One region of the Kluyvera intermedia genome, then DNA from elsewhere that is predicted to be linked to it. Evidence: predicted binding sites of a transcription regulator. Region 1 holds the regulator's gene; each other region holds the start of a gene.
What was found. Region 1 encodes CRP, which controls carbon source genes, mostly activating them, when cyclic AMP is high. Its sites were predicted from a motif close to ATGTGANNNNNNTCACAT; they were not measured.
Positions count from the first base shown of each region.

Region 2: focA (formate transporter FocA) is a predicted target of CRP. The motif match lies at 2,942-2,959, and genes of this name have one in related genera.
Region 3: U0026_RS15385 (ABC-F family ATPase) is a predicted target of CRP. The motif match lies at 4,796-4,813, and genes of this name have one in related genera.

Region 1 is NZ_CP139986.1:467,622-478,565, reverse strand. Features, by position in the region: gene U0026_RS02165 (biotin-independent malonate decarboxylase subunit beta) at 1-364, opposite strand, end outside; gene mdcC (malonate decarboxylase acyl carrier protein) at 357-656, opposite strand; gene U0026_RS02155 (triphosphoribosyl-dephospho-CoA synthase) at 666-1,523, opposite strand; gene mdcA (malonate decarboxylase subunit alpha) at 1,523-3,178, opposite strand; gene U0026_RS02145 (hydrolase) at 3,427-4,449, shown strand; gene U0026_RS02140 (YheU family protein) at 4,446-4,664, shown strand; gene U0026_RS02135 (phosphoribulokinase) at 4,722-5,585, shown strand; gene U0026_RS02130 (OsmC family protein) at 5,645-6,049, opposite strand; gene crp (cAMP-activated global transcriptional regulator CRP) at 6,354-6,986, shown strand; gene U0026_RS02120 (YccS/YhfK family putative transporter) at 7,039-9,114, shown strand; gene argD (bifunctional acetylornithine/succinyldiaminopimelate transaminase) at 9,107-10,324, opposite strand; gene pabA (aminodeoxychorismate synthase component 2) at 10,409-10,944, opposite strand, start outside.
Region 2 is NZ_CP139986.1:3,064,633-3,075,576, reverse strand. Features, by position in the region: gene pflB (formate C-acetyltransferase) at 1-1,968, opposite strand, end outside; gene focA (formate transporter FocA) at 2,024-2,881, opposite strand; gene ycaO (30S ribosomal protein S12 methylthiotransferase accessory factor YcaO) at 3,285-5,045, opposite strand; gene U0026_RS14905 (DUF421 domain-containing protein) at 5,173-5,865, shown strand; gene serC (3-phosphoserine/phosphohydroxythreonine transaminase) at 6,028-7,116, shown strand; gene aroA (3-phosphoshikimate 1-carboxyvinyltransferase) at 7,189-8,472, shown strand; gene cmk ((d)CMP kinase) at 8,654-9,337, shown strand; gene rpsA (30S ribosomal protein S1) at 9,453-10,944, shown strand, end outside.
Region 3 is NZ_CP139986.1:3,178,747-3,189,690, reverse strand. Features, by position in the region: gene mntR (manganese-binding transcriptional regulator MntR) at 1-175, shown strand, start outside; gene U0026_RS15405 (anion transporter) at 172-1,284, shown strand; gene U0026_RS15400 (glycoside hydrolase family 1 protein) at 1,548-2,924, shown strand; gene U0026_RS15395 (GntR family transcriptional regulator) at 2,940-3,656, shown strand; gene ldtB (L,D-transpeptidase) at 3,777-4,697, opposite strand; gene U0026_RS15385 (ABC-F family ATPase) at 4,925-6,517, shown strand; gene U0026_RS15380 (DUF1479 domain-containing protein) at 6,598-7,869, opposite strand; gene U0026_RS15375 (Cof-type HAD-IIB family hydrolase) at 8,049-8,858, opposite strand; gene U0026_RS15370 (formate C-acetyltransferase/glycerol dehydratase family glycyl radical enzyme) at 9,069-10,944, opposite strand, start outside.

The DNA.
Region 1 (10,944 bases):
GGTTGGCCTCCTGCAAACGCACGCCGCCGGTTTCCAGGCTCAGGACAGCCTGAGTTGGGATGCCGTTGCGGTTATCTTCCGCCGCCAACTCCAGCGCCGCTGCCATTTTGGCACCGGACACTTCGCCCATGCTGCCACCCTGGAATGCACCTTCAATCGCCACCACCACGGCCGGTTTGCCGTTGATGGTGCCTTTAGCAACGACCATGCCGTCATCAGACTGCGGAACGATGCCCTGCGCGCCAAGCCAAGGCGACATCACGCCGTCAAACGGGTCGAGCAGTTCGCGGTAGCTGCCTTCATCAAGCAGCGCGTGGGCACGCTGGCGTGCTTTTAATTCGATAAAACTGCTGTCATCACGCATGGCTCACCTCTTCAAATACCTGTTCGATACGAATACGTGCAACACCTGGGGTTGCGCCAAAGTCGTGGATCGTCAGTTTTCCCGCAGGCAGGCTGCTGACCGTTTGCAGACGGTTCAACAACGCTTCCCAGCGACTACGGCTGTTATCGACAGAAGTGGTGATATCAATGGTTAACGTCTGGCTCTGGTCGGCGGTGAATAACACCTCCATATCCCCGGAGCCCACAACGCCTGCCAGCGCTTTACCGCTTAAGGTGCGGCTGGCCGGTACGGTTAACGTAATGTGTTCCATAACATCCTCTTAATGCTTTAAATACGGCGAATCGATGCGGTCAACAAACAGGGTGGCGGCGAGTAAATCTGCCGCACCGCCCGGCGAGGCGTTCAGCGCCAGCATATGGCTATCGAGTGCCGCCAATGCCGCCTGACCTGCTGGATGAGCGCTGCCGCCAGCATTCAGCACCGCACGGGCACCGTCCTGCATGGCATCCAGCCCTTCCATACCTGCGCGAGACAGCACACAGGTATCGGTCAGCGAGGTCATGATCGCCATCAGCGCGTCGAGTCTGGCGTGCGTTTCACTGCTGCCGTTAAACCGGCTTAAACGCAGTTGCGGCAGCGCACGTTGCATCACATGCGGAAAAGCCTGCTGTGCCTCTTCACGTGCACCCGGCACCTGATAACGGTGCGTCGCACGCAGCCCTTTGCTGAACACTTTGGGTGCGGCGGCATCCGGTAGTTTGGCCAGCTCGGCGGCAGTCGCCGCGACCTGCTGCGCATGAACAGTGCCACCGTGCATTGCCACCGCGCTCACCAACAATCCCAGTGCCCAAATCGCGCCACGGTGGGTGTTCACACCGTCCGTGGCCGCCATCATCTGTTGCTCGCCTTCGCGACCGAGTCGCCCTATGGTTTGTCTGAGCGCAATATCCGCTGGACGCTGCCAGCTTTGTTGCGCCAACGACTGAAATGTAGAGGTCAGGCTGTGCGCAGAGCGCTCCATTAACGCAAGCGACAAGTCGTGATGCGCGCCATTCCCCCGACTGTCCACCAGACCGGGTTTCGGGCTTAGTCGCGCTTCGTCAATCAGACACTGCGTGGCGGTTCGCGCCAGCCATTCGGCACCGCCTTCAACCTGAATCGGGGACAGAAGTTTCATTACCAGCTCCGGAATTTCGCAGGTGGGTTGTAAAGACCGCCAGACCATTCAACGAGATCGGACACGCTACCGGCGGCCAGCAGAGAACGGGTTGCGTCGGTACGACGAATGCCCATATCTTCTGGATACACCACCTTGCCACTCTGACGCAGCTCAGCGACGCGTTTCGCATCAACGCCCAGACCGATATCGGTGATCCCGGCAACCGCAGCCACCATCGCCCGGCGCTCTTCAAGATCTTTTGCACGGTAGAGGTAAGCGATCCCTTCTTCGGTCAGGACGTGGGTAACGTCATCGCCATAAATCATCACCGGTGCCAGCGGCATCCCGGAGGTTTTGGCGACTTCAACCGCATCAAGTTTCTCGACGAAGGTCGGTTTAACGCCGGCCTGGAAGGTTTCGACCATCTGAACAACCAGTTTTTTACCGCGCTGCATTGGGTCAGGTTCGGTAATCATGTTCAGCCATGCGGGTGTTGCATGACGACGGCCGTGCGGGTCATGGCCCATGTTTGGTGCGCCGCCGAAACCGGACAGGCGTCCACGGGTGACCGTTGAGGAGTTGGCATAGCCATCAACCTGCAAAGTGGAACCGATAAACATATCGACCGCGTACTGACCCGCCAGCTGACAGAAAGCACGGTTAGAACGCATTGAACCATCGGCACCGGTGAAGAACACGTCTGGGCGGGCACGGATGTACTCTTCCATCCCTAATTCACCGCCGAAGCAGTGCACGCTTTCAACCCAGCCGCTTTCGATAGCAGGAATCAGCGTTGGATGCGGGTTCAGCGTCCAGTGTTTACAGATTTTGCCTTTCAGACCCAGCTGTTCGCCGTAGGTCGGCAACAGCAGCTCGATTGCCGCAGTGTTAAAGCCGATACCGTGGTTGAGCGACTGGACCTGGTGTTCTGCGTAGATACCTTTAATGGCCATCATCGCCATCAGGATATGTTCTTGTTTGATCAGGCGTGGGTCACGGGTGAACAGCGGTTCAATGAAGAACGGCTTATCGGCGACAACCACGTAATCAATCCATGAGCCCGGAATATCAACGCGCGGCAGGTCGCATTCATCGTCGACAAGTTCGTTAACCTGCGCGATGACGATACCGTCATGGAACGCGGCGGCTTCTACCAGCGCCGGGGTATCTTCGGTACTCGCCCCGGTGTAGAGGTTACCTTTGCGGTCGGCTTTGAAACCGGCAATCAGCGCCACGTTCGGCGACAGGTCAACATACAGACGGGAGTAAAGTTCGATGTAGGTGTGGATGGCGCCAATTTCCAGCTGACCATCTTCCAGTAGCTGCGAAATACGCAGGCTTTGGGTACCGGAGAAAGAGAAGTCCAGCTTGCGAGCGATACCTTTTTCGAAGATATCCAGATGCTCGCTGCGTCCGACGCTTGGCATAATCATGTGCAGGTCGTGCACTTTTTGCGGGTTAACTTCAGCCAGCATGCGAGATAAGAAATCTGCCTGCTTTTGGTTATTCCCTTCTAATACCACGCGGTCACCCGGCGCGATAAGTAATTCCAGCATCGCGGTCAGGTCTGCGGTCGGCAGAACCTTGCCCTGCACCGGAACGGAAGCCAGACGCCGCTGTTTTTCTGTGCGGCGGGTGTTCCAGACTCGTGCTGGTGTTTGCCCAGATAACATTATTAACCTCCTGATTCAGCGAATCATTTTGATTGCTTAACACTGGAAAGAGTGTGCGCTCTGGTGAGAAAGTCATCAATTAAGCGTAGGCGTGAATCATTAGCTTGAGAGTAATAATTGAAGTAACAATTTGTGATGAGGATCAGATCCGAAAGGGATAAAAAGGGCTACCCACCCCTCATTTTCATAAACACGATGGCAAAGTGGCGGTATAGTAGGCGCCAGATTTTTGTGAACATCGCCGAGTTATGACTGAAACAACCCATCACGATCTCAGTATCGACATTACAAGCAGCGCGGATTTCGTGCCGATGCGCGGCGTGAGCAATCGTCATTTACAGACGATGCTGCCGCGCCTTATCCGTCGTAAGCTGCAATTCACGCCCTGCTGGCAGCGCCTGGAACTGCCGGACGGTGATTTTGTCGATCTCGCCTGGAGCGAAGATCCGCAAGCAGCACGCCATAAACCGCGTCTGGTGGTGTTTCATGGTCTGGAAGGTAGCCTGCACAGCCCCTATGCTCACGGTCTGATTAATGCCGCAAGACAACAGGGCTGGCTGGGTGTGGTGATGCATTTTCGCGGCTGTAGCGGTGAACCCAACCGCCTGAACCGTATTTATCACTCCGGTGAAACGGAAGATGGCACCTGGTTCTTGCAGTGGCTTAAGCGCGAGTTTGGTGAAGCACCAACCGCGGCGGTTGGCTATTCGCTGGGCGGTAACATGCTGGCCTGTCTGCTGGCAAAAGAAGGCGATGATGTGCCAATAGACGCGGCGGTGATTGTCTCGGCACCGTTTATGCTCGAAGCTTGTAGCTATCATATGGATAAAGGCTTCTCACGCGTTTATCAACGCTATCTGCTGAACCTGTTAAAAGGCAACGCGGCGCGCAAGCTCAAGGCTTATCCCGGCTCGCTGCCGGTGGATCTGCGCCAGCTAAAAAGCATGCGCCGGATCCGTGAGTTCGATGATTCGATCACCTCGAAGATCCACGGTTTTGCCGATGCTATCGACTACTATCGTCAGTGCAGCGCGATGCCGACGTTAAGCAAAATCACCAAGCCAACGCTGATTATCCATTCAAAAGACGATCCCTTTATGGATCATCACTCTATTCCCGCACAGGAAGAACTGCCGGATAACGTTGAGTATCAGCTAACCGAACACGGCGGCCACGTCGGATTTATCGGTGGCACCCTCCGCCACCCGGAAATGTGGCTGGAAAAACGCATCCCCGCCTGGCTGATGACCTGGTTAGGAGTGAAGGCATGATGATCCCCTGGCAGGACCTCGACCCGGACACGCTGGATAGATTGATTGAAAGCTTTGTCTTGCGCGAAGGCACTGATTATGGTGAATATGAACGTTCACTTGCGCAAAAGGTCGCCGACGTCAAACACCAGTTACAAACAGGCGAAGCGGTGCTGGTCTGGTCTGAACTTCACGAGACCGTCAACATCATGCCCCGTAACCAATTTCGCGGTTAACTATACTTATTGCAGGAGGCTAATTGGCTTCCTGTAGTCTGTTCAGGAGTTATTCGCATGTCTGCCAAACACCCAGTTATTGCCGTGACCGGCTCCAGCGGTGCAGGAACCACCACCACCAGCCTGGCATTCCGAAAAATTTTTGGTCAACTTAACCTGCGTGCCGCAGAAGTTGAAGGTGACAGCTTCCACCGTTATACCCGTCCGGAAATGGACATGGCAATCCGTAAGGCACGCGATGCCGGTCGGCATATCAGCTATTTCGGCCCAGACGCCAACGACTTTGGCCTGCTGGAACAAACTTTCCGCGACTATGGTGTTAACGGTAGCGGCCAGTCGCGCAAGTATTTACACACTTACGATGAAGCCGTGCCGTGGAATCAGGTGCCGGGAACGTTCACCCCCTGGCAACCCTTGCAGGAGCCAACCGATGTCTTGTTCTATGAAGGGCTACACGGCGGCGTAGTGACGCCACAAAATGATGTCGCGCGCCATGTGGATTTGTTGGTGGGCGTGGTGCCTATCGTTAACCTTGAGTGGATCCAGAAAATGATCCGCGACACCAGCGAGCGCGGGCACTCGCGTGAAGCGGTGATGGATTCGGTGGTGCGTTCGATGGAGGACTACATCAACTACATTACGCCGCAATTTTCCCGCACACATATCAACTTCCAGCGCGTCCCGACGGTCGATACTTCAAACCCTTTCGCCGCCAAAAGCATTCCATCGCTCGATGAGAGCTTTGTGGTCATTCACTTCCGTAATCTTGATAACATCGATTACCCGTGGCTGCTGGCGATGCTGCAAGGATCGTTTATTTCGCACATGAATACGCTGGTGGTTCCCGGCGGCAAGCTCGGGCTGGCGATGGAGCTCATCATGATGCCGCTGGTGCAGCGTTTGATGGAAGGAAGAAGCTAAACGGCGTTAACAGCGTTCCCGGCGGCGCTGCGCTTGGCCGGGCTACGTGTCATATGCAATTAGCCTTCAATCACTTCATAAGAGTGGGTGATATTCACCGCTTTTTCGAGCATCAGCGCAACCGAGCAGTATTTCTCAGCAGACAGGGACACCGCACGAGCAACCGCGGCATCTTTAAGATCCTTACCCGTCACGATGAAGTGCAGGTTGATATGTGTGAACAGGCGCGGCGCCTCTTCACGACGTTCGGAAGTCAGTTTCACTTCGCAATCAGTGACGTCATTGCGACCCTTTTGCAAAATGGAAACCACATCAATTGCACTACAGCCACCGGCTGCCATCAGGACCACTTCCATCGGGCTTGGGGCTTTATCACCCGAGTTGCCGTCCATCAAAATCTGGTGGCCTGAAGCGGACTCACCGAGGAAGGTTAAGCCTTCAATCCATTTCACACGCGCTTGCATATTATTTAACTCCCAGGTTGCAATTTTCTTCTCAGATTACGCGTACATAACAATTCTCGCAATGGAAGGCGATCGCCGTCATGCTGAAGCGAGACACCAGGAGACACGCGCCGAAAGCTATGCTAAAACAGTCGGGATGCTACGGTAATACATAAACGTACTGCATGTATGCAGAGGACATCACATTACAGGCTGCGGCACGATTCGACAGCCGACTTCCCAGGTAACGGGAAGGATACTATTGCAACCAGTGGCTGCAATGTTTTTGCCGCTGGGAAGAGCTTATAACAGAGGATAACCGCGCATGGTGCTTGGCAAACCGCAAACAGACCCGACTCTCGAATGGTTCTTGTCTCATTGCCATATTCATAAGTACCCATCGAAGAGCACGCTGATTCACCAGGGTGAAAAAGCTGAAACGCTGTATTACATCGTCAAAGGCTCAGTGGCTGTACTCATCAAGGATGAAGAAGGCAAAGAGATGATCCTCTCTTACCTCAACCAGGGTGACTTTATCGGCGAGTTAGGCCTGTTCGAAGAAGGCCAGGAACGCAGCGCATGGGTACGGGCAAAAACCGCTTGTGAAGTTGCTGAAATCTCTTATAAAAAATTCCGTCAGCTGATTCAGGTAAACCCAGACATCCTGATGCGTTTGTCTTCGCAAATGGCACGTCGTCTGCAGATTACCTCTGAAAAAGTCGGCAACCTGGCATTCCTGGACGTGACCGGACGTATCGCCCAGACCCTGCTGAATCTGGCCAAACAGCCGGACGCAATGACCCACCCAGACGGTATGCAGATTAAAATCACCCGTCAGGAAATCGGTCAGATCGTTGGTTGTTCCCGCGAAACCGTGGGCCGTATTCTGAAAATGCTGGAAGATCAAAATCTGATCTCCGCACACGGCAAAACGATTGTCGTCTACGGCACCCGCTGATCCAGCCAAAACGGCATAGTGCTAACGCAGTATGCCGTTTTTGTTTCCCCTCATGTGGCGCAGGCTGATTTACCACCCGGAAGTCAACTATGCACTGCGGCAAACGCTGGTGTTATGTTTGCCGGTCGCCATTGGCCTGCTCTTCGGCCATCTTCAACAAGGCCTGCTGTTCTCGTTAGTTCCCGCTTGCTGCAATATCGCCGGTCTTGATACCCCGCATAAACGTTTTTTCAAACGTCTGACTATCGGCGGCTGCCTGTTTGCCGGATGCAGTCTGGCGGTACAGCTATTACTGGCAAAAGAGGTCCCGCTACCGCTCATCCTGACCGTGCTCGCCCTTTTACTTGGGGTGACAGCTGAAATCAGCGCGTTACATGGACGACTGCTACCCGCCTCGCTGATTGCCGCTATTTTCACCCTCAGTCTTGCGGGCAATATGCCTATCTGGCAGCCGCTACTGCTCTATGCGCTCGGCACACTGTGGTACGGATTATTTAACTGGTGGTGGTTCTGGATGTGGCGCGAACAGCCGCTGCGCGAATCGCTGAGCCTGCTCTATCGCCAGCTCGCCGACTACTGTGAAGCCAAGTACAGCCTGCTGACTCAGCATACTGACCCCAGCACTGCGCTGCCACCGCTGTTAAACCGTCAGCAAAAGGTGGTGGATTTAATCTCCCAATGCTACCAGCAGCTGCACATGCTGGCGGCGAACCAGCACAACGATTACAAACGCCTGCTGCGCGCTTTTCAGGTAGGGCTGGATTTACAGGAGCATATCTCCGTTAGCCTGCACCAGCCGGAAGAGGTGCAAAAGCTCGTTGAGCGTAGCCACGCGGAAGCAGTGATCCGCTGGAACGCTCAGACCGTCGCCGCACGTTTGCGCGTGCTGGCGGATGATATTCTCTACCACCGCTACCCTAGCCGTTTCACCATGGACAAGCAGATTGGCGCGCTGGAAAAAATCGCTGACCAACATCCTGATAATCCGGTCGGCCAGTTCTGCGCCTGGCACTTCAGCCGAATCGCCAGAGTGTTACGAGCCCAGCGCCCACTGTATCCGCGAGACCTGATGGCGGATAAAGAACGTCGCCTGCCGTTGTTCCCGGCAATCAAGAGCTACCTGTCGCTAAAATCCCCCGCCCTGCGCAACGCGGGCAGGCTAAGCGTCATGCTGAGTATCGCTAGCCTGATGGGCACAGCGCTGCATCTGCCAAAACCGTATTGGATCCTGATGACGGTACTGCTGGTAACGCAAAACGGCTATGGCGCAACCCGCGTACGAATTTTCCATCGGGCAGCAGGTACGCTTGCTGGTCTGGTGATTGCAGCCATCGCCCTGCACTTCCACGCACCACAAGGGCTAGCGCTTGCCGGGATGCTGGTTATCACACTCAGCAGCTACCTGATTATTCGCCGCAGCTATGGTTGGGCCACCGTTGGTTTTACCGTCACGGCGGTATATACCCTACAAATTCTCACGTTAAATGGTGAACAGTTTATCGTTGCCCGCTTTATCGACACCATCATCGGCTGCCTGATTGCCTTCGGCGGTATGCTCTGGCTGTGGCCACAATGGCAAAGCGGTCAACTGCGACAAAGTGCCCAGGCAGCGCTGGAGGCCGATCAGGAAGCCATTCGTCTGATCCTAAGCCCAGACCCACAGGCCCCTAAGCTTGCGTATCAGCGCATGCGCGTAAACCAGGCCCACAATACGCTGTTCAACACCCTTAATCAGGCCATGCAGGAGCCGGGCTTTAACCCGCGTTATCTGGAAGACATGAAACTGTGGGTCACCCACAGTCAGTTTATCGTCGAGCATATCAACGCGATGACGACGCTTGCGCGCGAGCACACCATGCTGACGCCGAATCTGGCGCAACAGTATCTGGAGTCGTGCGAAATTGCCCTACAACGCTGTCAGCAGCGTCTGGAGTATGATGAGGCGGGCAGTGGCGGCGAGGTGAACATTATGGAGTCGCCGGACGCGCTGTCCCATGGGGCGTTAAGCACCATGGAACAGCATCTCCAGCGTATTCTGGGGCATCTGAACACCATGCACACCATCTCATCGGTGGCCTGGCGTCAGCGCCCACGTCATGGCGGCTGGTTAAAGCGACGAGCTAGCTAACGATTTTCGCCACGGCCTGCGAGAAGCGCTGCATCCCTTCGTCAATATCCACTTCTTCCACCACCAGCGATGGCGCAAAGCGCATCACGTCCGGGCCGGCATTCAGTACCATTACACCGACGTCTGCCGCCGCGTAGAGGAAATCACGCGCGCGCCCTTTGTACTTCGCGTTCAACTCAGCACCAATCAACAGGCCCATCCCGCGTACATCGCTGAACAGATCGTACTTCGAATTAATCTGCTGCAAATGCTGCACAAACCGTTCACGTTTCGCATTGACGCCGTTCAGCACTTCTGGCGTGTTGATAATATCGAATGCCGCACCGGCGACGGCGCAGGCCAGCGGGTTACCGCCATAGGTTGAGCCGTGTGAACCGACGTGGAACGCATTGGCAATATCTTCGGTGGTCAGCACCGCACTGACCGGGAAACCGCCGCCCAGCGCTTTGGCGCTGGTCAGAATGTCCGGCGTCACGCCATAGTGCATGTAGGCAAACAACGAACCGGTGCGGCCCATACCGCTCTGCACTTCATCAAAGACCAGCAGCGCCTGATGCTTATCACACAACGCGCGCAGGCCTTGCAGGAACTCCGGAGTTGCCGCCAGTACGCCACCTTCACCCTGAATCGGCTCGACAACTATCGCGCAGGTATGGTCGTCCATCACCGCTTCTACCGCATGCAGGTCGTTAAACGGCACATGGATAATATCGGCTGGTTTCGGACCAAATCCATCGGAATACTTCGGCTGACCGCCCACGGAGACGGTAAACAGCGAACGTCCATGGAAGGCATTATGGAAGGCGATAATTTTTGTTTTGTAAGGGCTATGACGAGTCGAGGCATAGTAACGCGCCAGTTTAAAGGCGGTTTCGTTCGCTTCTGTACCGGAGTTCATAAACACCACGCGCTCGGCAAAGGTGGCATCCACTAACTTCTGCCCCAGACGCAGCGCAGGCTCGTTGGTAAAGACGTTGCTGGTATGCCACAGCGTTTCACCCTGACTTTTCAGCGCCTCAACCAACGCCGGATGACAGTGCCCCAATGCCGTGACCGCGATGCCGCCGGCAAAATCGATGTACTCTTTGCCTTGCTGATCCCACACGCGACTCCCTTTGCCTTTGACCGGGATAAACTCTGCCGGTGCATAAATGGGCAAAATGACCTGATCGAAGGTCGCGCGGGTGATTGCAGGTTGTTTGGTTTCCATGTCATGCCCTTCTTCAAACGATGTCGCGATAGTTGTGAAATTATATCCATAAAATATGCATAAAAAATCACTTGATAGCAACGACTATCGGTTGAGAAAGTTTGCCAGTAGTTCGTGCCCTTGCTCGCTAAGGATACTCTCCGGGTGGAACTGCACGCCTTCCAAATCCCACTGTCGGTGACGAATCCCCATAATTTCCCCCGCCTCACTACGTGCGGTTACCTCAAAACAATCGGCTAACGTATCAGGGTCAATCAACAAAGAATGGTAGCGAGTGACGGTTAGCGGGTTATTCAAACCCCGAAACACGCCCTGCTGCTGGTGGGTAATCGGTGAGGTTTTCCCGTGCATCACTTTCGCCGCACGAACGATACGCGCCCCAAATGCCTGCGCGATGGCCTGATGGCCTAAGCAAACACCGAGCAGCGGTACTTTTCCCGCATAGTGGCGAATCACATCAAGGGAGATACCGGCGTCATCTGGCGTGCAGGGGCCGGGGGAGATAACGATTTTGTCCGGTGCGAGCTGAGCGATATCATCGAGGGTGATGTCATCGTTACGTCTGACCGTTACGCTGGCCCCCAGCTCACAAAAATACTGGTAGAGGTTCCAGGTAAAGG
Region 2 (10,944 bases), 2.1 Mb from region 1:
CGGCAGTTTAGCAACGGAGGTCAGAGAGGCAACAGCACCTTTCTGGTCACGACCGTGCATTGGGTTAGCTCCTGGGCCGAATGGCGCGCCAGCACGACGACCGTCTGGGGTGTTACCTGTTTTCTTACCATAAACCACGTTAGAGGTGATGGTCAGAACAGACTGAGTCGGGATAGCGTTACGGTACATGGTCAGTTTCTGAATTTTCTTCATGAAACGTTCAACCAGGTCAACCGCCATGTCATCAACGCGAGCGTCGTTGTTACCAAACTGCGGGTATTCGCCTTCGATTGCGAAGTCGATAGCCAGACCGTCTTCGTCACGAATTGGAGTGACTTTCGCATATTTGATTGCAGACAGGGAGTCAGCAGCAACGGACAGACCTGCGATACCACACGCCATGGTGCGGATAACGTCACGGTCGTGCAGCGCCATCAGAGAGGCTTCGTAGCTGTACTTGTCGTGCATGTAGTGGATAACGTTCAGCGCGGTGACGTACTGTTTAGCCAGCCAATCCATGAAGTGATCCATACGATCCATCACTTCGTCGAAGTTCAGAACGTCGCCTTTGATTGGTTCAGATTTAGGACCAACCTGCATTTTCAGTTTTTCATCAACGCCGCCGTTGATTGCATACAACATGGTTTTTGCCAGGTTAGCACGCGCACCGAAGAACTGCATTTGTTTACCAACGATCATTGGGCTTACGCAGCAAGCGATAGCGTAGTCATCGTTGTTAAAGTCAGGACGCATCAGATCATCGTTCTCGTATTGCAGAGAAGAGGTATCGATGGACACTTTAGCAGCATATTTTTTGAACGCCAGTGGCAGTTTTTCAGACCACAGAACGGTGATGTTCGGCTCTGGAGAAGGACCCATGGTGTACAGGGTGTTCAGGAAGCGGAAGCTGTTTTTGGTAACCAGAGTACGGCCATCAACGCCCATACCTGCGATAGATTCAGTCGCCCAGATTGGGTCACCGGAGAACAGTTCATCATACTCAGGGGTACGCAGGAAGCGAACCATACGCAGTTTCATGACCAGGTGGTCAATCATTTCCTGAGCTTCTTGCTCTGTGATTTTGCCTGCTTTCAGGTCGCGTTCGATGTAGATATCCAGGAAGCTGGAAGTACGACCGAAGGACATTGCAGCGCCGTTCTGAGATTTAACCGCAGCCAGGTAGCCGAAGTAAGTCCACTGAATAGCTTCCTGAGCATTGGTAGCAGGACCAGAGATATCGCAACCGTATTTCGCTGCCATTTCTTTGATCTGACCCAGCGCACGGTGCTGTTCAGAGATTTCTTCACGCAGACGGATAGTCGCTTCCAGATTTACGCCATTTTCCAGGTCAGACTGCAGAGACAGGAACTGAGCGTATTTGTCTTTCATCAGGTAGTCGATACCGTATACCGCGATGCGACGGTAGTCACCGATGATACGACCACGGCCGTAAGCATCTGGCAGACCAGTCAGAACGCCAGACTTACGGCAGTTCAGAATGTCTTTGGTATAAACATCGAATACACCCTGGTTGTGGGTTTTACGGTATTCGGTGAAGATTTTTTTGATGGTTGGGTCCAGTTCGCGATTATACGCTTTGCATGAACCCTCGATCATTTTGATGCCACCGAACGGGATAAGAGCACGTTTCAGTGGAGCTTCAGTTTGCAGACCAACGATTTTTTCCAACGCTTTGTTGATGTAGCCAGCGTCGTGGGAAGTGATGGTAGATGCAACGGCGGTGTCAAAGTCAACTGGCGCGTGAGTGCGGTTTTCCAGTTTAACGCCTTCCATAACGTTGTCCCACAGCTTGGTGGTCGCGTCAGTAGCGCCAGCCAGGAAGGACTCGTCACCCTCATACGGGGTGTAGTTTTTCTGGATGAAGTCACGTAAGTTTACTTCATTCTGCCAATCACCTTTGGTAAAACCTTCCCAGGCTGTGGCTAACTTTTCATTAAGTTCGGACATGTAACACCTACCTTCTTAAGTGGACTTTTATTTACTGCCTGGAGCAACCATCAAATTAATGACGGTCACCGCCACGCAGGTAAATGACCCAGTATGTCAACCCAACCAGCAAACCGCCGCCGATGATGTTCCCGATAGTGACGGGAATCAGGTTATCGGTGATGAAATGCATCACGGTCAGGTGTGAGAAATTCTCCGGAGAGGAACCGACAGCGGTCCAGAATTCCGGGCTAGCAAAATCGCGTATTACGATACCCATAGGGATCATGAACATGTTTGCGATACTGTGCTCAAAACCGCTGGCAACGAACATGGCAACCGGTAAAACCATAATCATGGCTTTATCCATCAGGCTGCGGCCAGAGTAGCTCATCCAGACTGCCAGGCAGACCATCAGGTTCGCCAGGATGCCGAGAGCGACGGCTTCGATAAATGTATGGTGCATTTTGTGGTCAGCGGTTTGCAGGACGTTAAGCCCCCATCCGCCGTTGGCCGTCATATATTCTCCGGACAACCACATAAGCAGTACGAAGAGCAGGCAGCCAATCAGGTTACCAACATAGACGTTGAGCCAGTTTTTCGCCAATTGACCCCAGGTGATACGACCGCTGGCTTTCGCAACAACGATAAGCACAGTTGAGGTAAAGAGGTCGGCGCCACAAATCACGCAAAGAATGAGGCCTAGTGAGAAGCAGACACCACCGATCAGTTTTGCGATGCCAAACGGCATGCCAGCTGTACCCGTGGTTGCTGTAATATAAAATACAAAAGCAATCGAGATGAAGACGCCCGCAGTAATCGCCAGATAAAAGGTTTTCAGCGGATGCTTGGTTGCTTTATAGACACCTGCTTCTTCGGCAACTTTGGCCATTGCAGCAGGGAGAAGTAGATCAAAAGGGTTGTCAGCTTTCACACTAACTCTCTCTTTTTATTTAATCGGCGACGAGATACTAACAAAGCATTATAGAAGAGAAATTGATATAGATCATATCTCGCCTGGCTTATAGGCCTGCAAGTTGGATGGTTTTTCAACTAATACAGGGTAAGTTATTGAATGTTATTATAAAAATAAATTTTAAGATTTGCAAATTGAGTTGAATATTTTCGTTACCCTTCATTTTACGGGTTAATTAAAATGGAGTAATGATCTGGTAAATTAACAATAAAAGTAAGCTACCAATAATCGCGTTTACTTATCTTTAACTTTATTTTCACACCAAGCGGAAGCGAAGCGTGGAAATAAAAAAGGGGCCAGCAATTGGCCCCGTAATATAGCGTAGAGTCTACGTTAAACCTACTTTTTCTAAGGCTTTAACTTATTTCGCCCAGAATGCTGCTTTTGCGCGCTGTAGTTTTTCGTATGCCTGTAACAGCGCCTGATGCGCAGGGAAGGCAGCCAACGTGCCATCAGCAGGTTGCAAGCCATAGAAGGCTTCTTCACCGCTCAGAGCTGCGCTGGCGGCTTCTACTGCATCAACCCCGTACATACGGACAAAAGCGTTCAGGTATTGCAGCGGTTCGCGATCTTCTTCCTGAGACAATAACAGCAGAGTCTGCAGACAGCGGTAATAGTTAGCACGTTCTGGGCTGAAGACCGAGGCGTTGAACTCCATCGTCCATTCAGTCCAGATAAGTGCCTGTTCCAGGTCGCCGCCAGCCAATGCCAGCATGGCCTTCAGTTCACCGACACGCAGAGTGTACCAACCGTTATCAGAGCCTGTTGCCAGTCCCAGCAGTTCACGGACACGGGTGAAATCGTCCAGACCTTCGTCGTCGATCTGCTCGATAAGATTCAGGTACTCTTCTTTTTCCCATTCGCTACCCGGCAGGGAGAGAATGGTGTTGCGCAGGTGGCTACCCATATTGTTGTTCGCCAGCCACAGATCTTCCGCCGGATAGATGTCGGACATACCTGGTACGATGATGCGGCAAGCGTAAACGCTCAGGTGCTCATAGTCGGCAATGTACACTTCTTTATCTTCTTCTTTGAAGATAGCCATCAGGGTTGCGAACTCTTCTTCGGTGGTGCCGGAGAAGCTCCAGTCTGCAAACGGATAGTCAGCATCCTGCTTGAACAGATCCCAGGAGATAGAACCACTTGAATCAATGAAGTGGGTTTCCAGATTTGTGTGTTCGGCCACTTCTTCGTCGTCGAAGGTCGGTGGGGTAAACACGTCGAGATCTTTCAGACCACGACCTTGCAGCAGTTCGGTAACCGTACGCTCCAGAGCAACACCAAAGTCTGGGTGTGCACCGAAAGAGGCGAAGCAGGTGCCGTTTTCTGGGTTGAACAGTACCACGCAGATAACCGGGTATTTACCGCCCAGAGAACCATCGTATGCGAAGATTGGGAAACCTTCGGCTTCCAGTTTAGCTATCGACTCAACAACGCCTGGGAAACGTGCCAGTACTTCGGATGGAATTTCCGGTAGGCTGATGCTTTCCGCAATGATGCGGTTTTTCACGTAACGCTCAAAGACTTCTGATAGACCCTGAACACGCGCTTCATTGCGGGTGTTACCGGCTGACATGCCGTTGGACACGTACAGGTTTGCCACGATGTTCATCGGAATATAGATGGTCTCGCCATCTGATTGACGAGTAAACGGCAGGCCGCACACGCCGCGATCGTCGTTACCGGACTGCAGATCGACCAACATGCTCGCGCCGAGCTGATCGTCTGGATCGTAAAATGCGCGCAGACGTGCATCGAGCAGACCTTCCGGCACCTCGTCGTCTTCGGTCAGCGGGAACCATTTTTCATTCGGATAGTGCACGAATGGGCCGTTGGCAATTTCATCACCCAGCCAGAAATCAGCAAAGAAATAGTTAGTGGAGAGACGTTCAAAGTACTCACCCAGCGCCGACGCCAGCGCCGCTTTTTTGGTAGCACCTTTACCGTTGGTAAAGCATAAAGAACAGGCTTTATCACGAATATGCACCGACCAGACGTTAGGAACAGGGTTCAACCAGGAGGCTTCTTCAATATCGAAACCCAGGTCGAGCAGCTTTTGCTGGAAGCGGGCGATGGAATCTTCCAGCGCGGCATCTTTGCCGGGAATATAGGTCTGCGTCATAGCAATCTCTTTTGTCGTACGGAAAGCGCGCAATGATACGGGTTTTGTGTGACGGGTGCTATCTCCGGCGAAAATAAAAGGTGAGGCTATGCTTATACAAAATAACCTTTTGTTAAGGCGTAGAAAAATGAAAGTGTTTGATCTCCAACGGATGGCATTTGATAAAGTTCCTCCCGAGTTTTTAGGCGAAGTGGCGCTCAGAAGTCTCTATACCTTTATATTGGTCTTTTTATTTCTCAAATTGACCGGACGGCGTGGCGTGCGGCAGATGTCGCTGTTTGAAGTGCTGATCATTCTGACGCTCGGTTCGGCGGCAGGGGACGTGGCTTTTTATGATGATGTGCCGATGGTACCCGTGCTGGTTGTTTTCGTGTCGCTAGCCTTGCTTTATCGGTTAATTATGTGGCTGATGGCAAAAAGCGAAACGGTGCAGGATTTACTGGAAGGTAAAGCGGTAGTCATTGTCGAGGACGGACAGTTAGCGTGGGATAATGTGCGCAAAGCCAACATGACCGAGCTGGATTTTTTCATGGAGCTGCGTCTTAGCAGCGTGGAACAGCTGGGGCAGGTCCGCTTAGCCGTGATGGAAACCAACGGTGAAATCAGTGTGTTCTACTATCACAATGATGATGTTAAACCGGGCCTGTGCATTTTGCCGAAAAGTCAGGTGACGCGATATAAAGTGGTTCCTGAGCCGGGAGAGTATGCTTGCGTTCGCTGCAGCAGCGTGGTCAGTATGCGGGCAGGCGATCGCCAATTATGTCCCCGTTGTGCGAATCCAGAATGGACTAAGGCCAGCCGGGTTAAACGTAATGCCTGACAGCGATTTTGTCGGTTTTACGGCGTCCAGATGGAACAATCTTTTGTGTGATGCGGTGCACAATTTGTCGGTGGAAAGTTTTAGACATTGCGGCGCGTGTCACTGAATGATAAAACCGATATCCACAGGTATTACTTATAGCTTTTAGCGTGGTGAGGGAAAATGGCTCAGGTGTTTAATTTCAGTTCAGGTCCGGCAATGTTACCGGCAGATGTTCTTAAACTGGCGCAGGCAGAACTTTGCGACTGGAACGGCTTAGGAACGTCGGTAATGGAAGTCAGTCACCGTGGTAAAGAATTTATCCACGTGGCGGAAGAAGCAGAGAAGGATTTCCGTGACCTGCTCAATATCCCTTCCAACTACAAAGTGCTGTTTTGCCACGGCGGCGGGCGCGGGCAGTTTGCCGGTGTTCCACTTAATATCCTGGGTGACAAAACCACCGCAGATTACGTTGATGCTGGCTACTGGGCAGCCAGCGCGGTCAAAGAAGCCAAAAAATACTGCACCCCGAACGTTATTGATGCCAAAGTCACCGTCGACGGTAAACGTGCGGTAAAACCGATGCGCGAATGGCAGCTCTCTGATAACGCGGCGTATTTACATTACTGCCCGAATGAAACCATCGATGGTATCGCCATTGAAGAGACGCCAGACTTCGGCAAAGACGTTATTGTGGCCGCCGATTTTTCCTCCTCCATCCTGTCGCGTCCCATTGATGTCAGCCGCTACGGTATTATCTATGCCGGCGCTCAGAAAAATATCGGCCCTGCGGGCTTAACGCTGGTGATTGTTCGCGAAGACCTGTTGGGTAAAGCGCACGTGGCTTGCCCGTCAATTCTCGATTACACCGTGTTAAACGAAAACGACTCGATGTTCAATACTCCGCCAACCTTCGCCTGGTACCTGTCAGGTCTGGTGTTCAAATGGCTGAAAGAGCAGGGTGGCGTTGAAGCCATGGACAAGATTAATCAGCAGAAGGCCGATCTTCTGTATACCACCATTGATGGTAGTGATTTCTACCGTAACGATGTGGCGACCGCTAACCGCTCTCGCATGAACGTACCGTTCCAGTTAGCGGATAGCGCGCTGGATAAGCTGTTCCTCGAAGAGTCATTTGCCGCAGGTCTACATGCGCTGAAGGGCCACCGTGTCGTGGGTGGAATGCGTGCGTCCATCTACAATGCCATGCCACTGGCGGGCGTACAGGCGCTGACCGACTTTATGAAAGCGTTCGAACGCCGTCACGGCTAATTTGGTTTTGATCATTTCATCCCCACGGTTGCGCCGTGGGGTTTTTACTTCTGTTTTTGAGAGTTGAGTTTCATGGAATCCCTGACGTTACAACCTATCGCGCGTGTTGATGGCACCATTAATCTGCCCGGTTCTAAAAGCGTGTCGAACCGCGCACTACTGTTGGCAGCATTGGCCCGTGGCACAACCGTCCTGACAAATTTGCTGGACAGTGACGATGTTCGCCACATGCTGAACGCGCTGAAGTCGCTGGGAATTCATTATACCTTGTCAGCCGATCGCACTCGCTGTGAAGTGACCGGTAATGCAGGACCGATGCAGTCTTCTGACGAACTGGAACTGTTTTTGGGTAATGCGGGCACGGCAATGCGTCCACTGGCGGCGGCGCTGTGTCTTGGACAAAACAATATCGTGTTGACCGGTGAACCGCGGATGAAAGAGCGTCCGATTGGTCATCTGGTTGATTCCCTGCGTCAGGGTTGCGCGCAGATTGATTATCTGGAGCAGGAAAACTACCCGCCATTACGCCTGAAAGGCGGCTTTAGCGGCGGCGATATTGATGTTGATGGTAGCGTATCCAGCCAGTTTCTCACCGCGCTGTTGATGACGGCGCCGCTGGCCCCGCAAGATACCGCCATCACTATTAAAGGCGATCTGGTCTCTAAGCCTTATATCGATATCACCCTGCACCTGATGAAAACCTTCGGTGTCGAGGTTGAAAATCAGAACTACCAGCGTTTCATTGTGCGTGGAAACCAACAGTATGTTTCCCCGGGACAGTATTTAGTTGAAGGCGATGCCTCTTCCGCCTCCTATTTCCTCGCCGCTGGTGCGATTAAAGGCGGTACCGTGAAGGTCACCGGTATCGGTCGTCATAGCGTTCAGGGCGACATTCGTTTTGCGGATGTGCTGGAAAAAATGGGCGCGACCATCACCTGGGGCGACGACTTTATCTCCTGTACTCACGGTGAACTGAACGCCATCGATATGGACATGAATCATATTCCCGACGCGGCAATGACCATTGCGACGGCGGCGCTTTTTGCGAAAGGCACCACCACGCTGCGCAATATCTACAACTGGCGGGTGAAAGAAACTGACCGTCTGTTTGCGATGGCGACTGAGCTACGTAAAGTGGGCGCTGAAGTGGAAGAGGGCGAAGACTACATTCGTGTGACGCCGCCTGCTGAACTCAATTTTGCAGAAATCGGCACCTATAACGATCACCGTATGGCGATGTGCTTCTCGCTGGTGGCGCTGTCTGATACCCCCGTGACTATTCTTGATCCGAAATGTACGGCAAAAACTTTCCCGGACTATTTTGAACAGCTAGCGCGCATCAGTACGCTTGCCTGACCCCAGTCGTCAACTGTGATACTTTTCGGGCTGGCTTCACACCAGCCCACTATACTTATCTATTCTCCTGCTTTTTTTACGGTCAATTCTGGAATTTGCATACAAAGGTAACTGTCTGGCGCAGAGATGCGTATAATGCGCGGCGTTTACGTTGAATATGCCTTTTATTAAGGAGATAGAGATGACGGCAATTGCCCCGGTAATTACCATTGACGGCCCAAGTGGCGCGGGTAAAGGCACACTGTGCAAAGCAATGGCTGAAGCATTGCAGTGGCACTTACTGGACTCGGGTGCGATTTATCGTGTGCTGGCATTAGCCGCACTGCATCATCATGTTGACGTGACCTCCGAAGATGCATTAGTTCCGCTGGCCACTCACCTGGATGTCCGTTTTGTCTCAACCGACGGGGCGCTGGAAGTCATCCTGGAAGGGGAAGATGTTAGCGGTGAAATTCGCACCCAGGATGTCGCCAATGCGGCATCACAAGTTGCTGCATTCCCCCGCGTTCGCGAAGCGCTGCTGCGCCGTCAGCGTGGCTTCCGTAAGCTGCCTGGCCTGATTGCAGATGGTCGTGATATGGGGACGGTTGTGTTCCCGGATGCGCCGGTAAAAATCTTCCTCGATGCTTCATCGGAAGAACGTGCAAACCGCCGCATGCTACAGTTGCAGGAAAAGGGCTTTAGTGTTAACTTTGAGCGCCTTTTGGCAGAGATAAAGGAGCGTGACGACCGCGATCGTAATCGTGCTGTTGCGCCGCTGATTCCTGCCGCCGATGCTTTAGTGTTGGATTCCACCACGTTAAGCATTGAGCAAGTAATTGAAAAAGCGTTAGACTATGCGCGCCAGAAACTGGCACTCGCGTAAAACGCGACCGAATTTTGTAGTACCCTCGTTGCAATGGATTGACAGCGGGTATGTTAAACAACCCCATCCGGCATGGAGCCAGGTGGACGTTAAATATGAAACCTGAAGATTAAACATGACTGAATCTTTTGCTCAACTATTTGAAGAATCCTTAAAAACAATCGAAACCCGTCCGGGTTCCATCGTTCGTGGTGTTGTTGTTGCTATCGACAAAGATATCGTACTGGTTGACGCCGGTCTGAAATCTGAGTCTGCCATTCCGGCAGAGCAGTTCAAAAATGCCCAGGGCGAGCTGGAAATCCAGGTTGGTGACGAAGTTGACGTTGCACTGGATGCAGTAGAAGACGGCTTCGGTGAAACTCTGCTGTCCCGTGAGAAAGCTAAACGTCACGAAGCTTGGATCACGCTGGAAAAAGCTTACGAAGAAGCTGAAACTGTAGTTGGTGTTATCAACGGCAAAGTTAAAGGTGGCTTCACTGTTGAGCTGAACGGTATTCGTGCGTTCCTGCCAGGTTCTCTGGTAGACGTTCGTCCAGTGCGTGATACTCTGCACCTGGAAGGCAAAGAGCTTGAGTTCAAAGTAATCAAGCTGGACCAGAAGCGTAACAACGTTGTTGTTTCTCGTCGTGCCGTGATCGAATCCGAAAACAGCGCAGAGCGCGATCAGCTGCTGGAAAACCTGCAGGAAGGCATGGAAGTTAAAGGTATCGTTAAGAACCTCACTGACTACGGTGCATTCGTTGATCTGGGCGGCGTTGACGGCCTGCTGCACATCACTGATATGGCATGGAAACGCGTTAAGCATCCAAGCGAAATCGTAAACGTTGGCGACGAAATCACTGTTAAAGTGCTGAAGTTCGACCGCGAACGTACTCGTGTATCCCTCGGCCTGAAACAGCTGGGCGAAGATCCATGGGTAGCTATCGCTAAGCGTTATCCAGAAGGTACCAAACTGACTGGTCGCGTGACCAACCTGACCGACTACGGCTGCTTCGTTGAAATCGAAGAAGGCGTTGAAGGCCTGGTTCACGTTTCCGAAATGGATTGGACCAACAAAAACATCCACCCATCCAAAGTTGTTAACGTTGGTGATGTAGTGGAAGTTATGGTTCTGGATATCGACGAAGAACGTCGTCGTATCTCCCTGGGTCTGAAGCAGTGCAAATCTAACCCATGGCAGCTGTTCGCAGAAACCCACAACAAGGGCGATCGTGTTGAAGGTAAAATCAAGTCTATCACTGACTTCGGTATCTTCATCGGCCTGGACGGCGGCATCGACGGCCTGGTTCACCTGTCTGACATCTCCTGGAACGCTACAGGCGAAGAAGCAGTTCGTGAATACAAAAAAGGCGACGAAATCGCAGCAGTTGTTCTGCAGGTTGACGCAGAACGTGAACGTATCTCCCTGGGCGTTAAACAGCTCGCAGAAGATCCGTTCAACAACTGGGTTGCTGTGAACAAGAAAGGCGCTATCGTTAACGGTAAAGTGACTGCAGTTGACGCTAAAGGCGCAACCGTAGAACTGGCTGACGGCGTTGAAGGTTACCTGCGTGCTTCTGAAGCATCACGTGACCGCGTTGAAGATGCGACTCTGGTTCTGAGCGTTG
Region 3 (10,944 bases), 2.0 Mb from region 1:
GCTGGCGCAAGAAAGCCGTGAGCGTCATCAGGTGGTGGAGAACTTCCTGCTGGTGCTGGGTATCAGCGCCGAGACCGCCCGCCGCGATGCGGAAGGTATTGAACATCATGTTAGCGAGGAAACGCTGGACATGTTCCGCCAGTTTACCGAGAAGCACGGGCATTACGCTGAATGAATCTCCCTTTTATTCGGTCGCTGATGCGCGACCGTTTCCTGCATCTGCTGATTATCATCGGCATTTTGCTGAGTTTTTTTGTGCCCTTTACGCCAGCACATTGGCCCGCGGTCATTGACTGGCACACCATTGTTACTCTGAGCGGCCTGATGCTGCTGACCAAGGGCGTTGAGCAGAGCGGCTATTTTGATGTCCTGGGACGTAAAATGGCGCGCCGCTTTGCCACTGAACGCCAGCTGGCGCTGTTTATGGTGTTGGCGGCGGCGCTACTGTCGACGTTTCTGACCAACGATGTGGCACTGTTCATCGTTGTGCCGCTGACCCTGACGCTAAAAAAATGGTGTGCGCTGCCCATTAACCGGATGATTATCTTCGAGGCGCTGGCGGTCAATGCTGGTTCGCTGCTAACGCCTATCGGCAATCCGCAAAATATCTTGTTGTGGGGGCGTTCTGGTTTGACGTTCCCGGCCTTTACCGGGCAGATGCTCCCGCTGGCGTTGGCCATGATGGCAACCCTGCTGGTGCTATGTTGGTTTTGTTTCCCGGCCAAAAAACTCGCGTTTCAAAGTAGTGACCGCACACCGTCATGGCAGCCTTTGCTGGTGTGGAGTTGTCTGGCGTTCTATCTGATTTTCCTCGCCGCGCTGGAGATGCAGCAGGAGCTGTGGGGGCTTGTTATCATCGCCGTCGGATTCTTGCTGCTGGCTCGACGAGTGGTGCTAAGCGTTGATTGGACGCTGCTACTGGTCTTTATAGCGATGTTTATTGATGTCTACTTGCTAACGGAACTCCCGGTGTTACAACAGTCACTGGCGGGGGTGAGCAGCTTGTCCGAAGGTCAGCTTTGGCTGACGGCGATTGGGCTGTCGCAGGTCATAAGCAACGTGCCGTCGACCATCTTGCTGCTCAACTATGTCCCGCCGTCAATGCTGCTGGCATGGGCGGTAAACGTTGGTGGTTTTGGCCTGCTACCAGGCTCGCTGGCGAATCTGATTGCACTGCGCATGGCCGCTGACCGGCGTATCTGGTGGCGCTTCCATCTTTATTCGATTCCGATGCTGCTATGGGCTGCGGCAGTAGGGTATGGGTTGCTGCTACTTTTGCGCTGACCTACCCGGAGTCGCTGACGCTCGTCCGGGCTACCGGTTGTTGTAGGCCGGATAAGGCAACGCTGCCATCCGGCAATCTGTACCGTTGCGCCTAATGGCGCGCCGCTTATCACGCCTACAAAGTACCCCGGACGAGCGTCTGTGACTCCGGGAAAACCCTCACCGACTCACAAAAATCGCACCTCCTGCTTGCGGATCTTTGCACCTTCCGGCTATATGACTAGTCATTAACTTTAAATGACTAGTCATATAGGAGCCGTACTATGAAACCATCACTGCCCGCCAATTTCCTGTGGGGTAACTCTGTCTCCAGCATGCAAACAGAAGGCGCCTGGAATGAAGGTGGCAAAGGCATGTCGGTCTACGATATCCGTGAACCAAAGGAATTTGCGTCTGACTGGAAGGTAGCAACCGACTCCTATCATCGCTTTGAAGAAGATTTTGATTTAATGAAAGATCTGGGCATGAACTGCTACCGTTTCCAGATTGCCTGGAGCCGTGTTTGCCCAACCGGTGACGGTGAATTCAATGAAGAGGGCATTGCGTTCTACGAACGCTTCATTACCGGGCTTATTGAACGTGGCATTGAGCCGATGATCTGTCTCTACCACTTCGACATGCCGCTGGCGCTCGCCGAAAAATATAACGGTTTCACCGACCGCCGGGTGTTAGAGGCTTTTGTCCGCTACGGTAAAAAAATGATCGACTGCTTCGGCGACCGCGTGACCTGGTGGCTGACCTTCAACGAACAAAACCTTTACCATATGCCAGAAGCTTTCCTGATTTCTGGCTATATGCGCGGCGATAAAACGTTGCGCGAGCTGTATCAGATTCAGCATCACGTAATGATGGCGCACGCCCACCTGACGAATTATCTGCACGAAACCAAACCGGGCAAACTGATGGGCGGTATGCTGGCGCACGCCCAGGTCTATCCGGCGACCTGCAAACCGCGTGATGTTTTTTGTGCCCGGCAGCTTGATGAGTTCTTTAACCAGAACCTGTTACGTGCATTTGCAGGCGAGGGCTACAGCCCGGAAGTGATGTATTTTGTCGATAAAGCGGGCCTGCGTGATATTTATCCTGACGAAGACCTGGCGGTGCTGGCAACCATGAAGAATGACTATATGGCATTCAGTTACTACGCCAGCCGAACGCTCGATAGCGACCCCATCCCGCAAGATACACCGGTCAATAACTACATGTTGTTTGGCGACAAGCCGAATCCACACCTGAAAGCGACCGAATGGAACTGGCAGATAGACCCGCTCGGTTTTCGCAGTATCATTACCCGCTATTACAATGACTGGCGTTTACCGGTGTTCCCGATTGAGAACGGCATTGGCGTGATTGAATCGTGGGACGGTGAAAACCAGATTGCCGATGATTACCGCATTGCCTACCATCGCGACCATATTAATGCCATGAAAGAGGCCATTTTCGAAGATGGCGCGCAGGTCATTGGCTATCTGGGCTGGGGGCTGATTGATATTCTTAGCTCGCAGGGTGACATGCGTAAACGTTATGGCGTGGTTTACGTCAACCGCGAAAACCACGATTTGAAAGATTTGTGCCGTGTACCGAAGAAAAGTTATGCATGGCTGAAAAAAGCCATACACAGTAACGGCGAAGAGATGTAACCACAGGAGCGGGTGATGGCAGCGAAGTACATCGCGATAGCGCGGGAAATCAAAAAACGGATCATAAGTCGGCAATATCCCGCTTCTGAGCCATTACCCGACCAATTTGCGCTGGCGGCAGAATTTGGCACCAGTCGCATGACGATTCAGCAGGCGATGCGGCAGCTGATTGTTGAAGGGTTAATCTACACCCGCAAAGGGCTGGGAACGTTTGTTCGTAAAAACTTCCTCCAGCTTTCGCAGTGGGACATTCATGGCAGCGATTATTCTGGTGCGACGGAAACCTGGGGGCATCTGGGCAAAGTGGAAAGTCAGGTGATTCGCTTCGAGCTGCGCTTCCCAACACAGAAGGAGCAGAGCTCTCTGCTGATTGATGCCGATGCGCCCATCTACGATTTTGTGCGTTTACGACTGCTGAACGGTGAGCCACTCTCATTGGATATTACCGTTATGCCCGTCTCGCTGGTGCCGGGGCTAAATAAAGAGCATCTGGAAAATTCAGTTTTTCAGTACCTGCAGGAAAATCTGGGGTTGAAAATGATGGGGTCGTACCGTGTCGTACGGGCATTAAAGCCGACGGAGCTAGATAAAGAGCATCTTAACTGCGAAGCGGGCGACCCGATTCTGGAAGTGGAGCAGGTTATCTATCTGGATGATGGCACGCCGCTTGAGTATGCGCACTGTCACTATCGTTACGATCACGGCGGGATTGTTATCGTCAATAATGGATAGAAAAATGGCGGGTGATTAACCCGCCATTTTTTTGTCACCATTTCTGGTGTGTTCCCGGCTACAGAATGTAGGCCGGATAAGGCTTTAGCCGCCATCCGGCAATCCACATCGGATGCCCTATCAGTTCAGACGAACCGGCATCCCAGAACGGTTTTTCACCGCCTGTTCAACAATGCTCTGATCAACGTCAGACTGGCTGGTGACAGCCTGCACCGCTTTAGTCAGAGAAATCGGAACGACTTCACCTTCTTCAAACTGTGCTTCAGTAGTAGACAGCGGGTTGTGAACTTCAATGAAGCGGCTACCATCTGGCTCAGTCGTTGCCTTCACAGGCTCATCAATAAACTGTACACGCGTACCAACCGGCACGTTCTGGAACAGGAATTTGATGTCTTCGTTACGCAGACGTACACAGCCATGGCTGACGCGCAGGCCAACACCAAAGTTGGCGTTAGTCCCGTGGATAGCGTACAGGCGACCAATATACAGCGCGTAAAGGCCCATAGGGTTGTCTGGACCTGCTGGAACGACGGCTGGCAGCGGCTCGCCTGCGGCTTTATATTCTGCGTGCATTTTCGCCGTTGGTGTCCAGGTTGGACCCGCTTTCTTACGTTCTACCTTGGTTGTCCAGTTGATAGGTGTATCTTTGCCCAACTGGCCAATACCGATTGGCAGCACGATAACGGTGTTAGTGCCTTTCGGATAGTAGTACAGACGCATTTCTGCGCTGTTAATCACAATACCTTCGTGCACGGTATCAGGCAGAATCACTTGCTGAGGAATGTTCAGCACGGTGCCGCCTTTTGGCAAGAAAGTATCCACGCCGGGGTTAGCTTCCAGCATGTTGGACAAGCCCATTTGATACTGGGCAGCGAAGTATTCCAGCGGTTGCTTATTGTCATCCGGAATGGTGATAACCTGGTTCTGACCGACAATGCGGCTGCCGTTGGTCGGCAGCGGGTACGTGACCGCAGATGCCGAATTACAGAAGCCTACGACAGCAAGCGCCGCAGCGAAAAGCGTTGTTAATTTAATGTTCATGTTGTGCGAGGTATCAGTGCCCTTACGGCCGTTGTTTGGGAATTCAGACTGTTGGTAGGAGCGCATTATATGTGCATTCCTTGTCGCAGGGAATTCGGATGTGTACGAAATCACATTTTTTTCACTTGGGTTACATTTTAGTCTCTGGCGAAGGCGGGCGCTTTTTATTCCCGATTGTGGCACAATAGGCGGTTTGTCACATTCTTCACATTCTTCAGGATACTCCCGTGTTAGTTACCAGCAACGTCACCATGCAGTTTGGCAGTAAGCCGCTGTTCGAAAACATCTCCGTCAAATTTGGCGGCGGCAACCGTTACGGCCTGATTGGCGCAAACGGGAGCGGCAAATCCACCTTTATGAAAATTCTCGGCAACGATTTAGAACCGTCGCTGGGTAACGTTTCCCTCGATCCGAACGAGCGCATCGGTAAGCTGCGCCAGGATCAGTTTGCTTTTGAAGAGTTCACGGTGCTGGACACGGTGATCATGGGGCATGCTGAACTGTGGGAAGTGAAACAAGAGCGCGACCGTATCTATGGTCTGGCTGAAATGAGCGAAGAAGATGGCTATAAAGTGGCCGATCTTGAAGTGCTTTACGGCGAGATGGACGGTTACTCTGCGGAATCCCGCGCGGGCGAACTGCTGCTGGGCGTCGGTATTCCGGTTGAACAGCATTGGGGCCTGATGAGCGAAGTTGCGCCAGGCTGGAAACTGCGTGTTCTGTTAGCACAGGCGCTGTTCTCAAACCCTGACATCCTGCTGCTCGACGAACCAACGAACAACCTGGACATCGATACCATCCGCTGGCTGGAGCAGACGCTTAACGATCGCGACAGCACCATGATCATCATTTCGCACGACCGTCACTTCCTGAACATGGTCTGTACCCACATGGCCGATCTCGACTACGGCGAGTTGCGCGTATACGCGGGTAACTACGATGAGTACATGACCGCTGCGACCCAGGCGCGTGAACGTCTGCTGTCCGATAACGCTAAGAAAAAAGCGCAGATTGCCGACCTGCAATCCTTCGTTAGCCGCTTTAGCGCCAACGCCTCCAAATCTCGTCAGGCAACGTCTCGCGCTCGTCAGATTGATAAAATCAAACTTGACGAAGTGAAGGCCTCCAGCCGTCAGAACCCGTTCATTCGTTTCGAACAGGATAAGAAACTGTTCCGTAACGCGCTGGCAGTTGAAGAACTTGCGAAAGGCTTCGATAACGGCCCGCTGTTTAAAGACATCAATCTGCTGCTGGAAGTGGGCGAGAAGCTTGCCATTCTGGGTGCCAACGGCGTGGGTAAAACCACCATGCTGAAGACGCTGGTCGGTGAACTGACTGCGGATCACGGTACCGTGAAATGGTCTGAGAATGCGCAAATTGGTTATTACGCGCAGGATCATGCGGAAGATTTCGATAACGATCTGACCGTGTTCGACTGGATGAGTCAGTGGAAACAGGAAGGCGATGACGAGCAGGTCGTTCGTGGCTTCCTGGGTCGTCTGCTGTTCAGCCAGGACGATATCAAAAAGCCGGCGAAAGTACTCTCCGGTGGTGAAAAGGGTCGCATGCTGTTCGGTAAGCTGATGATGCAAAAACCGAACATTCTGGTGATGGATGAACCAACCAACCACCTGGACATGGAATCCATTGAATCACTGAACATGGCGCTGGAAATGTATCAGGGCACCCTGATCTTCGTTTCTCACGACCGTGAATTCGTCAGCTCACTGGCGACCCGTGTGATTGAAATTACGCCTGAGCGCGTGGTGGACTTCACCGGTAACTACGAAGATTACCTGCGCACCAAAGGCGTCGAGTAATATGTCTTCGGGTTCCCTTGGGAACCCGATTTGCGTAGCCCGGCTAAGCGCAGCGCCGCCGGGTTCTTTTCCTCAGCTATTCAATCTGCACTTTCGATCCCCAGCGCACGCCTGCCGTGGACGTTCAAATCTTCCAGCGTAAACCGTCCTTGCCAAGCAGCCTCATAATCTTCACGCGGGAAATCGCCCGGTGATGCACCACGTTCCAACGCAGCTTTGACCTTATGCGCATAGGCGAGGTTTTTGGCGCACATCGGTGCGGCGGGAATATACATGACGTTGCCCCAACCCTGCTGGTTTTCCACCGCTGCGACCGAGTGGATGACATCGCAATGCCACCACACGGAATCACCGGCTTCGAGCGCTGGAATGGAGGTGAGGGCGCTCATCAACAGTGGATGCCACTTCTCAGAGATCGGCAGGACTCTGCCCGGCGCCACGCCGCACAGTTCATCGTCTGGTACATCGTCAAGCAGCGGGCGCAGCAGCACATAAGCCATCGCTTCGGGAATCGGCACCACGTGCAGTAACCCCTGATCCGGGAGCATATCCGACAGCGCCGTCCAACCCTGGAAGGTGCGGAACACGGAGCATTTGGTGGTGTTATCGACGGTGTACTCTTCAACCTCGGTGCGGTGTGCTGCATTCCACGGATCGTAGCGATCCACATTGCCGTTAAAGACACTGGCGAATACCTGCTGATAGGCCGGAAGCAGCCAGCGCTCCAGCGCACCGGAATCGGTATGTGCGCCGAGCCCTTTCGAGGTGGTGCCCGGCGGACGGCGACGAATGCGATCGGGATAAATCACGCTAATATCCGGGTTAAACCACTGCTTACCGTCGCTTTCTACCTGCCACAGACGGTTTAAAAATGATTGTGTCTGCGCCATTTCCGGGCTTTGGCGCGCCTGCATCTGCGCTTGTGACCAGTAGATCGGGTAGATCTCAGGACGTGAAGCGTCCAGCGATCCGAAGAAGCTGTCGCCCGGCCCTTTGTAGACATCGTCGAAATGGTTGAGGTCGAGGTAGTCGAGCATCGAACGATCCCAGGCCAGCGCCTGTTCACGTGGGAAGTGGCCTTTAATCACTGCACAGCCGCGGCGTTTCACTTCGGCGCGGGAGGCATCGCTGATATTTCCAGCGGCAATATCAGCAAAGGGGATCACCGGCCATACCGGCAGATTCTGTGCCTTTAGCGCGTTAATTTCCGCCACCCGCGCTCTGATGGTGGCGCTCAGGCGGTCGAACACCGCCTGGACGTCGCCAATCTGCGCACGCAGCGCTTGTTTCATTTGACGAATGGCCGCTTTAGGATCGGCAGGCAGCGTTTCGTGGGTAAAGATAACCGTCATATCAACCTCGCAATCTTTCATTCGAAAGTTATTTTTATTACAAGCGATACTTTAGGTTAAAATAAAGTTAATGCAAGATTAATGTTTTGAGGTGGGAATAGCCCGTTCGAGCGAAGCGATGCCGGGATTTGGCTCCGAGCCGCCCCGGGGTCGGCGTAGACGCCTCGCCCGGGCTAAGATTAGAACGGGGTGGTACCGTCCAGCACAGCTTGAATCACGTTCAGCGCGCCGTCGTGGTTGTTATCGTCGGTCTGATAGTCGGCGATGGCTTTAATGCTGTCGGCGGCGTTGTCCATGGCGAAGGCGTACTTCACCAGTTTCAGCATTTCTGCATCGTTGCCGCTGTCGCCAATCGCCACGCACTCTTGCGGTGAGATCTGCCAGCGTTTTAGCAAGCGGCTGATACCGTTGGCTTTGTGCAAACCGGGAATGATGAGATCAACAAAGCCGAAGCCGCTGGTGACGGGCTTCATAATGCCATCAAGGGAGATATGGAGTTTATCGACTAACGCCGGAATAAGGCTGTCTGGCAGGTTTAGCGAGAATTTAAACATCTTGTCGTCGATGTCGTGATAGTTCGCCACGCGCTTTAAACGGTAATAGTGTTTGGACATCAGCGCCACCAGTTCTTCTGGTGCATTTTCGCTGATATAGGCGCTTTCCAGTCCGCAGGCGACAAAATGGAGCTGCGGATCTTTTTCCAGTTCACCAATCACCGTTTGATATTCATGGCGAGTCAGTTCCCCGTGGAAAAGCTCATGTCCGTGTTCGTACACCAACGCACCGTTTTCGGCGACATAGGAGATGCGGTCTCGGATTTCCGGGAAGAAGGTGATGAGCTGATAATACTGGTTGCCGCTGGCGACGACGAATTCAATGCCACGCTGTTGAAGCTGTTCAAACTGCGCCAGAAACCGTGAACGGTCGTAGGTTTTGGCGTCATTAAGAAAAGTTCCGTCCATGTCTGTGACGATAACTTTAACGGTCATACGGGATGCTCCTGGGGTAACTCCGGCCAGCAGCAATTTAATTACAATGTGAGCTAAAGCACAAATTTATTTCATTCGAAAGACCCGGCGGCGCTGCGCTTGGCCGGGCTACAAACTTACACAAAATTTCCCCGGTGGCGCTACGCTGGCCGGGAGACAAACTTGCACAAAGTAGCCCGGCCAAGCGCAGCGCCGCCGGGAGGCCGTGAATTACAGCGTATGCTCAGTACGCGCGATAATATCGTCCTGCGCATCCGGCGACAGCGCGGTGAAGAACGCCGAATACCCCGCCACGCGCACCACTAAATCACGATACTGATCCGGATGCTTCTTCGCCTCCAGCAGCGTTTCGCGCGACACGATGTTGTACTGAATATGCCAGCCTTTATGCACCTCAAAGAAGGTGCGCAGTAGCGCCATCAGTTTCTGTTTATCGCTCTCGTTTTCAAGCGTTGCCGGATTTAGCTTCTGGTTTAACAGCACGCCGCCAAGAATCGCCGACGTTGGCAGTTTCCCAACCGAACTTATCACCGCCGTTGGGCCGAGATGGTCAGTACCCGACGCCGGGCTAGCCCCTTCGGCAAGCGGTGTTTTGGCCTTGCGCCCATCCGGGGTTGCCATCGTCTGCGCACCAAATGGCACGTTGGCCGAAATGGATGACGTGCCCGCGTAGTAGTTACCGCCAATCGGGCCGCGACCGTAGCGCGGGTTGTGGTACTGCTTCAACTCGTCGATATAAGTCTGATACGCGCGAGCCAGCAGGGTATCCACGCTGTCATCATCGTTGCCATATTTTGGCGCGCCGTTAATCAGACGCTGACGCAACTGCTCGTGGGTCAAGCCGTCGTAATCTTCCGCCAGCGCTCTTGCTAATTCCTGCTGGCCAATCATGCCCTGATCGAAGACCAGTTTTTTCACCGCCGCCAGGCTGTTGCCGAGGTTGGCGATACCCACCTGGAGGCCAGAAACCCAATCGTACTTCGCGCCACCGGACTTGATGCTTTTTGCGCGTTCAATACAGTCGTCAACCAGCGCCGAGCACAGAATATCGTGCACGTTTTCTTCTAACATGGTGTCGACCACGTACTCAATCTCAATGGATTTGCGGGTGTAGTAGCGGATTTGCGTATCCCAGTCGCCCAGCATTTGATCGAAGTTGCTGAAGTTGCCTTTCGACAGCGCGTGCTCCTGCGGTAGAAACACCTGTCCGCTGGTGGCATCGCGCCCGCCTTCCATCGCTGCCAGCATCACGCGGGCGAAGTTGATGAAGCTCATGCCGGTGCAGCGGTAGCCCCACTTGCCGCCGACGGCGGTTTCGATACAGCCGATGGCCGCGTAATCGTAAGCGTCCTCTGGCTCGATACCCAGTTTGATAAATTCCGGGATCACGATTTCATCATTGTTGAAGGCCGGCATGCCGAAGCCGCAGCGAATCACCTGTACGCAGGCGTCGAGGAAATCGTTACTCATTCCCGCGTGATAGCGCACGCTCAGGTTTGGCTGCGTTGAACGCAGGCGACCGCAGGATTCAAGAATGGCGTAGGAGAGTGGGTTAACCGCATCCTGCGCTTCACCATTCACCAATTTCTGACCGCCGATAGTGACGTTCTGATACAGCGGGCTACCGGCGGAGGCTTTGGAGTGCGAGCCGGAGCGGATTTTGTTCACTTCCAGCAGTTTCAGCCAGCAGCTGTGCAGCAGCTCAATGGCCTGCTCGCGTTCCAGCGACTGCTCTAGCTCAACATCGCGGCGGTAGTACGGGTACAAATACTGGTCCATACGGGCAAACGACACCGAGTGACCGTTGGACTCAATTTGCAGAATCAGCTGGATGAAATAGCACAGCTGCAATGCCTGCCAGAAAGTTTTCGGTTGCTCGTGAGCAATCACATCGCAGTTGGCTGCCATTGCCAGCAACTCGTCGCGGCGGCTTTCACGGATCTCTTCAGCGGCCATCTTGCGTGCCAGCTCGGCGAAGCGCGTAATGTGCAGACTGACCGCGTCCAACACAATATCGATCCCTTTCAGGAACTGCTCACCGTGCAGATCTTCCAGCACCGTCAGGTTGATGCGCGAACGGCGCTCG